3 regions of the Paenibacillus sp. FSL H8-0280 genome follow, and region 2 is predicted to be linked to each of the others. Evidence: a T-box and tRNA genes for the amino acid it is inferred to sense, from the RefSeq annotation. Region 2 holds a T-box; the other regions hold tRNA genes.
What was found. The T-box of region 2 lies ahead of leuS (leucine--tRNA ligase). A T-box ahead of a tRNA ligase gene usually reads a tRNA of that ligase, here a tRNA-Leu.
Positions count from the first base shown of each region.

Region 1: it encodes a tRNA-Leu, which carries the amino acid that the T-box ahead of leuS (leucine--tRNA ligase) is inferred to sense. The anticodon was not compared.
Region 3: it encodes a tRNA-Leu, which carries the amino acid that the T-box ahead of leuS (leucine--tRNA ligase) is inferred to sense. The anticodon was not compared.

Region 1 is NZ_CP150296.1:1,574,230-1,578,519, forward strand. It holds gene MHI12_RS06930 (hypothetical protein) at 1-166, opposite strand, end outside; gene MHI12_RS06935 (urease accessory protein UreF) at 432-1,133, opposite strand; tRNA gene MHI12_RS06940 (tRNA-Leu) at 1,577-1,659, shown strand; gene MHI12_RS06945 (glutathione peroxidase) at 1,807-2,286, opposite strand; cyclic di-AMP (ydaO/yuaA leader) riboswitch at 2,658-2,833, shown strand; gene MHI12_RS06950 (hypothetical protein) at 2,949-3,347, shown strand; gene MHI12_RS06955 (HAD family hydrolase) at 3,475-4,158, shown strand.
Region 2 is NZ_CP150296.1:4,893,631-4,897,920, reverse strand. It holds gene MHI12_RS21490 (class I SAM-dependent methyltransferase) at 34-804, shown strand; gene MHI12_RS21485 (phosphotransferase family protein) at 1,025-1,981, shown strand; T-box leader at 2,093-2,362, shown strand; gene leuS (leucine--tRNA ligase) at 2,441-4,290, shown strand, end outside.
Region 3 is NZ_CP150296.1:4,710,861-4,715,150, forward strand. It holds gene MHI12_RS20665 (insulinase family protein) at 1-1,831, opposite strand, end outside; tRNA gene MHI12_RS20670 (tRNA-Leu) at 2,208-2,293, opposite strand; gene MHI12_RS20675 (general stress protein) at 2,530-2,979, opposite strand; gene MHI12_RS20680 (hypothetical protein) at 3,187-3,411, shown strand; gene MHI12_RS20685 (DNA-entry nuclease) at 3,606-4,088, opposite strand; gene MHI12_RS20690 (ATP-binding protein) at 4,197-4,290, opposite strand, start outside.

The DNA.
Region 1 (4,290 bases), 3.3 Mb from region 2:
CCAGGTGCCTGAATCGGGTTGCTTTGCGTGTGCCGTGAATAAGATTGGATAAACGATAGGGTGGGATGCCATGCTGTTCACAAAAGGTCTTCTGGTCCACTTGAAGTTCGGTTAGCCGTCGTTTGATGGCCCAGCCGAACGGAGTAACTGGTTTCTTCTTGTTCAAAAGGGTTCACCCCTGGTTAGAATGTAGTATTCAGCCGCCCTTTCTTCATGTAGAATATATAGAAATGCGAGCTGTATGTTTCATTATATACGCAAATTCGTCATCTAACAATTAAAAAAGACGGAAAAAAGTGTATTTTGTGATGATAAATGGCGTAAATACGTAAATAAAACAAATAAAATGACAAAAAACACGTCGGCAAGGAGGTTGCCGCGTGTTTTTAGTTTGTCTGAATGAAGGGGAGTAGATATGAGGAGGAAGAGGATTAGGCCCTGTAGGCATGAAGTCCAGCTCCGAGCATATGGAAACTGGGGAAAAACGATTTCATGGACATCGAGGTTGGCTGTGCCAGTCCATCCGCAGCCGAGGCGCTGACGGTCTTCCATTCATTCTCCAGATCTGTGGCCAGGCGGACCATCAGATCCTTGGTTGTATCGTTGTTCAGGGGAATGACTTTGGAGGCTTCGGTTATGCAGGCATTCATGGCTGAATGCAGGTAACCAAGGACCGCCTCCTCGACCGGGATGTCGAGGTGGTGGTTAATCCAGGCGTGAACAGTGGAGAGGCAGCCAACCGAATCGTATTTGGCAAAGATCTGTTCGAGCTGGCTGAATTCAATCCAGGGGTGCAGAGCGCGTGCAAGTCTGATCAATCGTTTACCCATGGCGGCAGCTTGTTCTCTGAGATCTCCAGGGGTTCGCTGAACATGGACGAGCTTGTCGATCAGAGCTATCCGCCATGTATCCTTGTGATCTGCTGCGGTATAGATGCCTTTGATGGCCATACCTTCAAGACGGACGATGCTGGGATGCAACTGACAACGCATGAATGATTCGAGATCTTCAGCATTACGAATGGTACCCTCCCTGATATGGATATCCATGCCGAAGGAATGGGTGAACCCTCCAACCTGAATAGAGGAATCAAGCAGTTTGACATAATCGAGCAGCTTATTCCCACGGTTCACAATCATTCGCCTCCTGTGTTCGTTAAATGTCACTTAAAGTGACATTTATATTCCTTTTGTTTGCTTTATGTTTAAAAATCCGAATTATATGGTAGTTATCATCCCATAAATGTCCGCTTTTTGTCAATAGTATCCGTGAAATTTAATGGATTAAATTTGTAATTCAATATTTTTGTTATTTTATATAACTCACCGTGTTATTTATATGGCGAAGTGCAGGGAGGACCATATATAAGGAAGGACTATATATAAATGAATCAATAAGATCGACTCATACCGAAAAAGAGGGGATCAAATCTAATAATATGCAGTTCATGGGTAAAGATGACGAGATTATGCGATTTTTGATGAAAATGCCTAGCTGAAAAAGAAGTATTAAAAAATACTTTACTTTTAGTTCTGAACCCGGTATAATCAATTCTGTTGCCGATTATTTACGACATGCGGTCGTGGTGGAATGGCAGACACGCTATCTTGAGGGGGTAGTGGGCGTATGCCCGTGGAGGTTCGAGTCCTCTCGACCGCATCATATGAACGATTAAAAAGAAGCTTTCCGTTATTGGAAAGCTTCTTTTTTGTCTTTTTCGAACAGTATAACATCAAAGTTGAGAAAAAAAGCCATCCATTACCGGGGCAATACTGCTCTACCTTCCGGCTACGGGTGGCCTGTGTATTATTTTTGCAGCAAGTTCTTGATATCTTCTTCAATCTTGTCCGGTGTTGTTTTGGGAGCATAACGTTTAATGACCTGTCCGTTCTGATCCACAAGGAATTTGGTGAAATTCCATTTGATTGCTTTGGAGCCGAGCAGGCCAGGAGCTTCTGTACTAAGGTGTTGGAAAAGAGGGTGAGCGCTTGATCCGTTCACATCAATTTTCTCAAACATGGGGAAGCTCACGCCATAATTCATCTGACAGAACTCGGCAATATCGTCGGAAGATCCTTTTTCCTGTGCAAACTGGTTACTTGGGAAACCAAGAACTTCAAATGGAGCATCTTGAAACTTGTCTTGCAGTTCTTGAAGACCTTTGAATTGAGGGGTAAGGCCGCATGAGCTTGCCGTATTCACGATCAGGAGCACTTTGTCACGGTAGTCGGACATTTCAACTTCTTGACCGCGAAGGGTATTCACTTTGTAATCGTAGACTGTCATCTAAATCGCCTCCATTTATTTACTCTTATATCTTCTATTATATTGGTTACAATTAAATATTGCAAAACTAATATGGTGTTAAAAGAATCAAAACAGGCAAGTTGTGCGGAATACGTGAATGAATTGCGAAGGGATTTTCGTCAGAGTGAGAATTAGATAGCCTTGAAGAGATGGATAGAGTATAACCTTATTGTAAGCGTTATTATGGATGAGTATTGGCAAAAATCTGCCGATTCGGTGATCTGTGAGGACTTTACACCGTCATGGCACGGGTGTATGATTCATAACGTAATTTCAATTTAAACTAAATTGTATATGAAAAACGAAACAAACGATAATATCGCTCGATCTTATCTTAAGATATACGAACGATGTTTTAATCGCTGAGTTTCCATTCATTCATGAGTGGAAAACGGGGGAACCAACGGAATGCGCTGTCCAGGACAGTAGGCATTCATGGGGTGAATTTTCCGGTGACAGCCGGAAATAGGGCGACTCTCGCGCCCGAATCCGTCAGCTAACCTCGTAAGCGTTAAAGGGAGAGGCAACAAGCCGTACGCTGGTTCATGGCGTTTTCGCCATGGATTCTTTAAGAAGCGTTCGGGAGGCCTTGGTCCCCCACGCTTCTTTTTTGTTGTCTTTTCACGCCAAGGGAGGAACGAATGATGGATACTGAGATGATCTTAGTGACTGCTCCAAATGAAGCAGGACGCAAATTTATCAAATTACTGATGTACAAAAAAATGCCGTTTGCCGTTCTAACCAACAGTGCAGGGGAAGAGCGCAGACTCCGTAGAATCGGAGTAGAACATGTCATTCGCATGAACACGGCTGCAGCTCAAAAATGGTTTTTGCCGCAGGGCAGCGTAGGCAACGTGTTTATTTTCGAAAACAGCCTGAATCTGACCTGTCGTTATTTACAGATCTGCCGTTCATGGACATCGAAATCCCTGTGCGTCATTACGGAGCAAAGCCATCCAAAGGGCATCTATCGGGGCATGGGCGCAGACCGGATTGTATATTCGCTCAATGGGGAAGTTGGCTTTCTCCTCAATGGTTAATGCCATAGCTTGTGATTGCTCAGGTGTAAGGTGCCTGTTATAATTGAATGTATCGATAAACGGAAGTTTGAGGAGACTCATGCATGATGGTGAGTCTTCTTTTTTATGGTTACAAGGAGGAATTGGCGTGCCGGATGTAGGTGGATTAAAATGGTTGTTTTTTGATGTTGGAGATACGCTGGTGGATGAATGGGAGCCGGTTGATGATATTATCGGACAGTTCGTCCGTGAAGCTTGTGCTTTAGGGTATCCAGTGAAAATTGATGCGGTACGCGAACTGTTTGCCAACTGTTACCGAAAATATGAGCAATGGCCGATGAGAGTGGCGATTCGCACATTCGTTGAAGACGAGGGACACCAGAAACAGATTCAGGACAAGCTGAAGTTTCAAAAAGATCTTGAACGTCCTTTTCCTTCAGCGGATTCCGTTCTTCAGCAGTTGTCACGGCATTATCGCATTGGCATTATTGCCAATCAGAGTCCAGGAACGGAAGAGAGACTGGAGAGCTACGGCTTGCGGAAGTATGTTGATGTTCTGGCATGTTCGGCTGAAGAAGGAGTGTCCAAGCCAGACCCTGAGTTATACGCTGTGGCCTTGAAACAGGCCGGTTGTGAACCGGAGGAAGCTGTCATGATCGGCGATCGGATCGATAACGACATTATACCTGCTCAGAATCTGGGCATGCGGACGATTCGAATTATGCAGGGTTACGGAAGATTCCAGCCAGAATTATCGGATGACCAACGTGCGGATTGGACTGTTGATTCATTGGATCAACTCTTGCCGTTACTGATGCCAAATCAGGATTAGATTCAGATGGTTGTTTATTGGAGTTTGAGTTTTACTATAAAAGGAAACACCTTGCTATATTGCAACAATAAAGGCTGATCAACTTGGGTATAAAATACCGGAGTTGATCAGCCTTTTTAGTAACGAGTCGAT
Region 2 (4,290 bases):
TTCGAAAATGAAATTGAAAGTGCGGTGCCTGACATGTCTTACCGGAAATTTGCCTATGTGTATGATGAATTAATGGAAGATATGCCTTATCCGGACTGGATAAGGTTTGCAAGAACAGCATGGGAAAAGCATGGAATGCCCAAAAGTGTCGCTGAACTTGGCTGTGGAACGGGCTCCATTACGATCCCGCTCGTGAACTCCGGTTTCGAAGTTACAGGCATTGACCTCTCATCAGATATGCTGTCGGTTGCACGCAGCAAGATGGAGGCTACGCCTCAGGGTCATCGCTTGTATCGCGAGGGCAGTGTCCGTTGGGTGCAGCAGGATATGCGGGAATGGCGAGTTCCAGAACCTGTGGATTCGGTGATATCTTTCTGTGATTGTGTCAATTATTTGCTTGAACAAGAAGATGTCATTCGAACATTCCAGCGGACATACGAGATGCTGAAGCCTGGTGGTACGTTCCTGTTTGATGTGCATCATCCCAATACCCTTATTCGTTATGATGAGGAGCAGCCTTTTGTACTGGATGAGCGCTCCGTATCTTATATTTGGACTTGTGATCTGGACCAGGATCGCTGTGAGATTGAGCATCATCTCAGTATTTTTTCGCGTGTGGATGATGGTAGCAAGGATATGTACCAGCGGTTTGAAGAAGTTCATGTCCAGCGTGCATATAATCCGGACTGGATGAAGCTGGAGTTATCCAAGGCAGGTTTTAGAGACGTGAAGGTATATGCGGATTTTGAATGGAAAGAGGCCGGAGACAGCGCGCAGCGCTTGTTCTACGTGGCTGTGAAGTAAGAGCGAATAATGAGAACTGTCCTTATGGTGCATAAGGGCAGTTTTTTTTGATTTTTTTATGGAGAATGAATAGCAATATTCTTAAATAGGGTAAAGGAATGCAAGAAAAGACATAATCACGTGACAAAAAGTATTGCCAGTTAAAGTAAAGGAGGCGATAATAGTCGGATAGAAAGCGTTTTCTGAGAAAATAAATCAATTGTCAATGTGAGGTGTAGAAATGGAAAGTACATATAAAACAAGACTTACGTCAGAACAGTTGAATGCCATAATAGAGCAGCATTTCTCTGCAAGTATACAGGACTACAAGGAATTGGTGGATGGCTGGGCCAATCATGCATATCTCATTACACTGAGTGACGCACAGCGAGTGGTACTCAAAATTGCACCGTCAGCTTCGACAAATCTGATGCGCTGTGAACAGGATCTCATGATTGCCGAAGTTGAGGCACTACGCCTCATCACGGAGCTACAGGATGTTCCCGTACCCCAAGTGCTGGCTTATGATGACTCGTTAACTATGGCTTCAGCGCGTTATTTTATCATGGAGTACATGTCTGGAACACCCTATAATCAGGTCAAGGATCAATATTCTGCGGAAGAGCAGGAAGCCATTGAACACCAGCTCGGTCGGTACAATCGTCGAATTAATGAAATCAAGGGCAAGAAGTTTGGATATTTCTCGGAGCAAAAACAGCGATATTCCACATGGAAAGAAGCATTTATGAATCTGATGGAGGATATTCTTACCGACGGGGAAGAAGCCGGGGTTACATTTTCAATAGATTATCCTGAATTGAGACGCTTGATTGGAGAAAAATCGAATGTGCTGGACGATGTAAAAGAACCTGTGCTTGTGAGTTGGGATCTGTGGGACGGCAATGTGTTAGTAGACGCAGGTCGCATCACAGCAATTATTGATTTTGAACGTTCACTGTGGGCAGATCCTCTGATGGAGCATTATTTCAGTCATTTTAACTATACGCCCGGTTTTGTGAAAGGGTATGGGCATGCGATTACGACTGAAAGTGAGCTGAAAAGAAGAAGTCTCTATGACTTGTACTTTGATCTGGTGCTGCGCATTGAGTGCGCTTATCGTCAATATGATAATCAGGAACATGTGAATTGGACCATTCATAATCTGGAGGAAGGCATTGAGCGTTTTCGGTTATCTTGAAAAGAAACCAGCGTTATGAACGGTACGAAGCGTAGACTTCAAGATAGCGATTATAACGTGTAATATTGACTTTGGGCTTGCTTTTTTATATAATGGTCCCGATATTGTATACATATTTCGATGATAAGGATCAGTAGTAATTCCTGTACATAACAGAGAGCCGGCGGTTGGTGCAAGCCGGTTGACAGTGATTTGCGAACTCGCCTTGGAGAAATGCGGTGATTACACCATTCTGTTTAACCTGCTTGTATAAAGCTTGGGTTCAGGAATGGAAATCCGCATCGGTTAACCGCCGTTACAGGTCCAAAGGGAGTGGATGACGAAGCACGTTCGTCCGCTAACTAGGGTGGTACCACGGGAATTCAACCTCTCGTCCCTAGCGCTGCAAACGCTACGGGATGCTGAGGTTTTTTTGTTGCAATTAAAGCTAAAGCGAATAACCTGAAGGAGGAATAATAGATGAGTGAGAATAACCAGCCGAAACACGGCTATCAGCCACAAGTCATGGAAAAAAGTTGGCAGCAATACTGGGATGCAAATAAAACGTTTAAAACGGGTGAGGACCCTGCTAAACCAAAATTTTATGCACTGGATATGTTCCCTTATCCATCCGGTTCAGGTCTGCACGTAGGCCATCCAGAAGGATATACGGCAACGGATATCGTTTCCCGTTACAAACGTATGCGCGGTTACAATGTATTGCACCCAATGGGTTGGGACGCTTTCGGTCTGCCTGCTGAGCAGCATGCACTGGATACAGGTGAACATCCACGAGATATTACATTCCGTAATATTGACAATTTCCGTCGCCAGATCAAATCGCTCGGTTTCTCTTATGACTGGGATCGTGAGATCAGCACAACGGACCCTGAATACTATAAATGGACACAATGGATCTTTATCCAGCTGTACAATAAGGGCCTGGCTTATGTGGATGAAGTTGCAGTTAACTGGTGTGAAGCCCTTGGAACGGTACTTGCTAATGAAGAGGTTATTGATGGCAAGAGTGAACGTGGAGGACATCCAGTTGTACGCAAACCGATGCGTCAATGGGTTCTGAGAATTACCGAGTATGCAGAGCGTCTGTTGGAAGACCTGGAAGAGCTGGATTGGTCTGAAAGCATCAAGGATATGCAGCGCAACTGGATCGGTAAATCGACAGGTGCGGAAGTTGTATTTGCCATTGAGGGTCGCGAGGAAGTCATCAAGGTGTTCACTACCCGTGCGGACACATTGTTCGGTGCGAGCTTTGCAGTACTTGCTCCGGAACATGAATTGGTAGAAGCAATTACAACCGATGACCAACGTGAAGCTATTCAGGCTTATCAGGAGCAGGCTTCTCGTAAGAGTGATCTGGAACGTACAGATTTGGCCAAAGACAAAACAGGTGTATTCACTGGCGCTTATGCAATCAATCCCGTTAATGGTGCAAAACTGCCGATCTGGATTGCTGATTACGTTCTTGCAGGTTACGGTACAGGTGCGGTTATGGCTGTTCCGGGTCATGATGCACGTGACTGGGAATTTGCGAAGCAGTTCGGTCTGGATATCATCGAAGTTATTCAAGGTGGAGACGTTACACAAGAGGCGTATTCGGGTGATGGCGCGCATGTGAATTCGGATTTCTTGAACGGACTGAATAATGAAGAAGCGGTTGCCAAGATGATTGCTTGGTTGGAAGAGAACGGTAAAGGACAAGGTAAAGTAACCTATCGTCTGCGCGATTGGCTGTTCAGCCGTCAGCGTTACTGGGGTGAGCCAATCCCGATTCTGCATCTGGAAGACGGAACGATGAAGACAGTACCGGAGGATCAACTTCCACTGCTGCTGCCTGATATCGACCAGATCAAACCTTCGGGTACAGGAGAATCACCACTGGCGAATGTTACGGAGTGGGTGAATACGGTAGATCCGGAAACGGGAATGAAGGCACGTCGTGAGACCAACACCATGCCACAATGGGCGGGTAGCTGCTGGTATTACCTGCGCTTTATCGATCCGCACAATGACAAGGAACTGATCTCCAAGGAGAAACAGCAGCAGTGGTTGCCGGTTGATCTGTACATTGGCGGAGCAGAGCACGCGGTACTTCACTTGCTGTACGCTCGTTTCTGGCACAAAGTGCTGTATGATCTGGGTGTTGTGGAGACCAAAGAACCTTTCCACAAACTGGTGAACCAAGGTATGATCCTGGGTACCAATAATGAGAAAATGAGTAAATCCCGTGGTAATGTCATTAACCCGGATGAAATCGTCAATGAATTCGGTGCAGATACATTGCGTCTGTACGAGATGTTCATGGGACCATT
Region 3 (4,290 bases), 180 kb from region 2:
ATCCAATCCCGCTATGAATACCACCTGAATGGATATGGATTTCATTGGACAATTCATTGAACGAGTAGTTTTGAGTATCCACGTAACCCAATACATTCTTGAGCAATCCTGCATACGGCAGGAGATGACGTGGCACTTCTTTGATATCAAACAGCAGTCTCAGATAACCAATTCCGTTCGTGTAAAGGTTATGATGGAGAATGGTTATGCCGTCGACCTGGTTCACCGTTTGATGCAACGTAGAGGCCTTCGGTTCAATATCTTCAATCGATAACGTCGGAATGACCTGCTGCTGTTCTTTGGTTGAAGGTGTATTCTGATACTCGGCGAGTGCCTCCGTTTTCTGAATCAACGTCTGAACTTCTTCCTCACTAAGACCGGCCTGAATAGTTTTCAGACGTTCTTTCAACGCTTCTTCTTTGCGTGAATTCAACCCTTTGTCCGGTGTCAGGGCTACAAAGGAAGTATGCGTGTTCTGCAAAATATATTTCTCAATGAGTTGCTCGAAGTAACCTTCGTTCATTTTTGTCCGCAGCTTAGCAAATACGTCATTGGCCTCCAAATGGGTGAAAGGTGCATCTTCATCATACAACCAGCTTTGCAGGGAGGAGAATCCGTAGATCAAGCCCTTCGGCATTCTGCCGTAGTCCGCTTCCCTGTGATTGAACTCATATGAGTTAATCCCTGCGAGTAGCGCTTTAGGATCAAAACCTTCTTTTACCACACGCTCAAGCACTTCTTTGACCGTTCCCAGGAAATCCTCTTTGCTAGACAGATTGCTCTTCTTCAGTCCCACAGTGAATACAGGTTGATACAGACTGTCATCATAGGAACCGTAGACGTCCTTCGCAATGCCCTTATCCAGCAACGCCTGCTTCAGTACCGCTCCCGGAGCGTTCAGCAGTGCATATAACAAAATTTGGAACGAGATGTTCAGTTCCTTATCCAGACTTGTGCCGATCACCGCGTTATAGGTTAAGAAGCTGTTATCCACTTCCGATTCCGTACTTCCCGCAGAGTAAGTCTTAACCGTGTCTACCCGTTCTGCAAAAGCAGGTTGAAGTTGAATCGCCGAATCAATCTCAATTCGATCATATGCACTCAGATAGTTCTCATCGAGCCATTGCAGCTTCTCTTCCATATCCATATCGCCGTAGAGATAGATGTAACTGTTGGAAGGATGATAATATCTCGTGTGGAAATCCAGCAGCCCCTGATACGTTAGATCCAGAATAGCTTCCGGGAATCCGCCAGACTCGGAGGAGTATGTGGTATCCGGGAAAAGGGAGTTCAGCACTTCTCTGCGCACCATTCGTTCCGGTGAAGAAAAGGCACCCTTCATCTCGTTATATACAACTCCGTTGTAGGTTAACTCATCGTCAGCAGAGGTCAGGTTGTAGTTCCAGCCTTCTTGTAGAAATATCTTTTCATTCTCATAAATATTTGTATTCAATACTGCATCCAGGTAAATATCCATCAGATTATGGAAGTCATGATCATTACGACTCGCGATCGGGTAGATCGTCTTATCGGGATACGTCATGGCGTTAAGGAATGTATTCAATGAACCTTTCAGCAACTCAACAAAAGAATCCTTGGCCGGAAATTTCTTGGACCCACAGAGCACGGAGTGTTCGAGAATATGGGCTACCCCTGTATCATCTTCCGGAGGTGTGCGGAAACCGATACTGAATACTTTGTTGTCATCCTGATTGGACAAAAGTACAATTTTGGCCCCGGATTTCTGGTGTTCAAGCAGATACGCATCCGATTTCAGTTCTTCGATTCTGCGCTCCTGTAACACCTTGTATGGCTTAAGCTGTTTCAACATAAACTTGAGTCCTCCGTCCATAAGATTGTTTTATTGGTTTTGTGACTCTACATAAGTTCAAATATGTTTATTTACACGGGCACTCCGATGACAGAACAACAGCTGTCCTCTCCGTTATCGTGTACATGTGTAGTTGAACCTATATCGTTCAGCAAGGTAAAGGTAATATATGCCTACGGATAGTATACACCATTGTTCCGTCTCTTCATAAAAGTCAGGTAAATGTACCTTCTGATATGTATTATGCAGGGTTTATGTTTATGAGCTGCAGGTGAAGTGGTCAACTATGAAGTGACGTGACATTCATATTAAAGAAGACAAAAAAAGATCGCATGCAGCTTGGTTAACAAGCGTCATACGATCTTTCTTTTTAAGATGCCGAGGACCGGGATCGAACCGGTACGGTAGTCACCTACCGCAGGATTTTAAGTCCTGTGCGTCTGCCAATTCCGCCACCCCGGCAGGATTATGTATTTCTTGGCGACAAGAAATATCTTACCATGAATTAATTAACTTTGCAACACTTTTATTAAAAATAATAAAAAAAATGAAACAGGCACTGCAAGCGTCAGCTCACAGTACCTAGAAAGTCCGAGTTGCGGTCCCGGACTTCCGGTAAACCAATCTATATTAAGGGAGGTGTGAGATAAGAATACCTCCCCAACATTAAAGAAACCTAAAATCAGCCTTAAATTAAACTAAAAAAGTAAAATGGGTCGAACACGAGCCGCTTCTTCCTCACTACACTCCACGATAACCAAGATATGGTCCTTTAACAGCCAATCTTCGTAATACCGCGCATCCTCCTCCGAGATCCCCGCTTCAGTCAGTGTAAGCACCAAATCATCGGTCTCACTTCCAATCTCATTACCAGCGAGTCTGCGCACTGCATTTCCGATCGACATCGTCTGATCCATTCGCTTCCCCAGACCAGCCAATATGCCTTTCAGAGCGCCAAAGGCACCATCTGTTCCGGCACCCTTCAAAGGTTTGGGCAGCCCCGTCTTTTCGCTCACCAGCTCCAGATTGAGCTGTTCCTTCGCCACCGCTCCCAAATATTTATCCTTGATGCCTTCCTCTTTCACCTTATTCAGCATAATTATAGCCTCGTTCTCGGTACGGGCCAGCCCAATAATCAATTGTGTCATTCCGTTCCCCTCCTTTTACCCTAATATAACCCCGTAATCCTCATTCAAAAACGGATCATCCACAGCTAAGACAAATCACCTAGAAGAATGTTGATTTCTCTTCTGGAAATCTATACCTAGTTCTGATAGACTAGATAAAGAAGACAAATTAACCATTGAAAACATTGACATATGGATTTAACATCTCACAATCAGGAGCAATGACTTATGAAAAAAGAGGTAGAAATTGCCATCCGGCGCAAACAACAGATCATGGTTCGTAATACAAGCGGTCAGACGGTAACTGGATTTCCCGAGCATACCGCTGATACATCCATCCTTTCCTTACGTACGGTTCACGGCAGTCTGTGGATACCGTTTGATGAGGTTGAACATGTTACACGTCTGTTAAGCATCCGGTCTCATCATTTAAGCGGAATGCAACTCGTTTAGTCGGCTCTGTAATCTTAGAAACTCCAGTTCCCGTATAGATACGTTAACTAGATCTATTTATACCAGCACTTTATACCAAAAAACCAGACGCATGCACGTCTGGTTTTTCTCTTCTACTTTTCCTGTACCACGCTTCCACTGACCTCACAACAAAGGCCTTACAATCCTTATTTCTGCCCAACCATATCCTGTTGTTACTTCACTACAAACTTCACTCGTGTTCCATCTGGATATGTACTTAACTGATTCCCTACCCATGAACCTGCACCACGATTATCCTTCGGGGTAATGTACTGGATATCTGCACCTGTTCCTCCCTCAGCGCACATCGCCATGGGCCACTCGTCACGATCCTTACCTTTTTTGACCGGAACACCCTTAAGTGATAAATCCCGATTGCCTTCCGCTCCATTACGATCAATGGTGCATACATCCGAATGCCCTGCCTTGATAGCAGCTTTAATATGGTTGGCTGTTTCGGGATAACGCTCTGAAGGGAACGTAATGGTATGGTCAACACTCTTATTAGTCACAGCGAATGGATTAGGTATCTCCTCGGGCCATTCGCCCCCAGCCCAGGCATAGAGGGCTACCAGCAGCATCGCTACCAGCGTCAGAACCTGCTTTTTGAAACCTTGCTTACCTTTACGCTTTCTTCTTGTGCGTCTCTTACTCATGCTGTGTCTCCCCCATTCAACACTTGCATTATAACAGAACGCCCGTTCGTAAAACAATCCAACAAAATAAAAAAACAGCCGAGACCGCCCGGCTGTCCTGCTTGATTATTATCCTACATTGGGAATGGCCTGTTGGCGCAGCAAGGGCAGTGTCACCTCAAACTGTGTGCCTTTCCCCTCGGTACTCTCCACAGAAATCTGA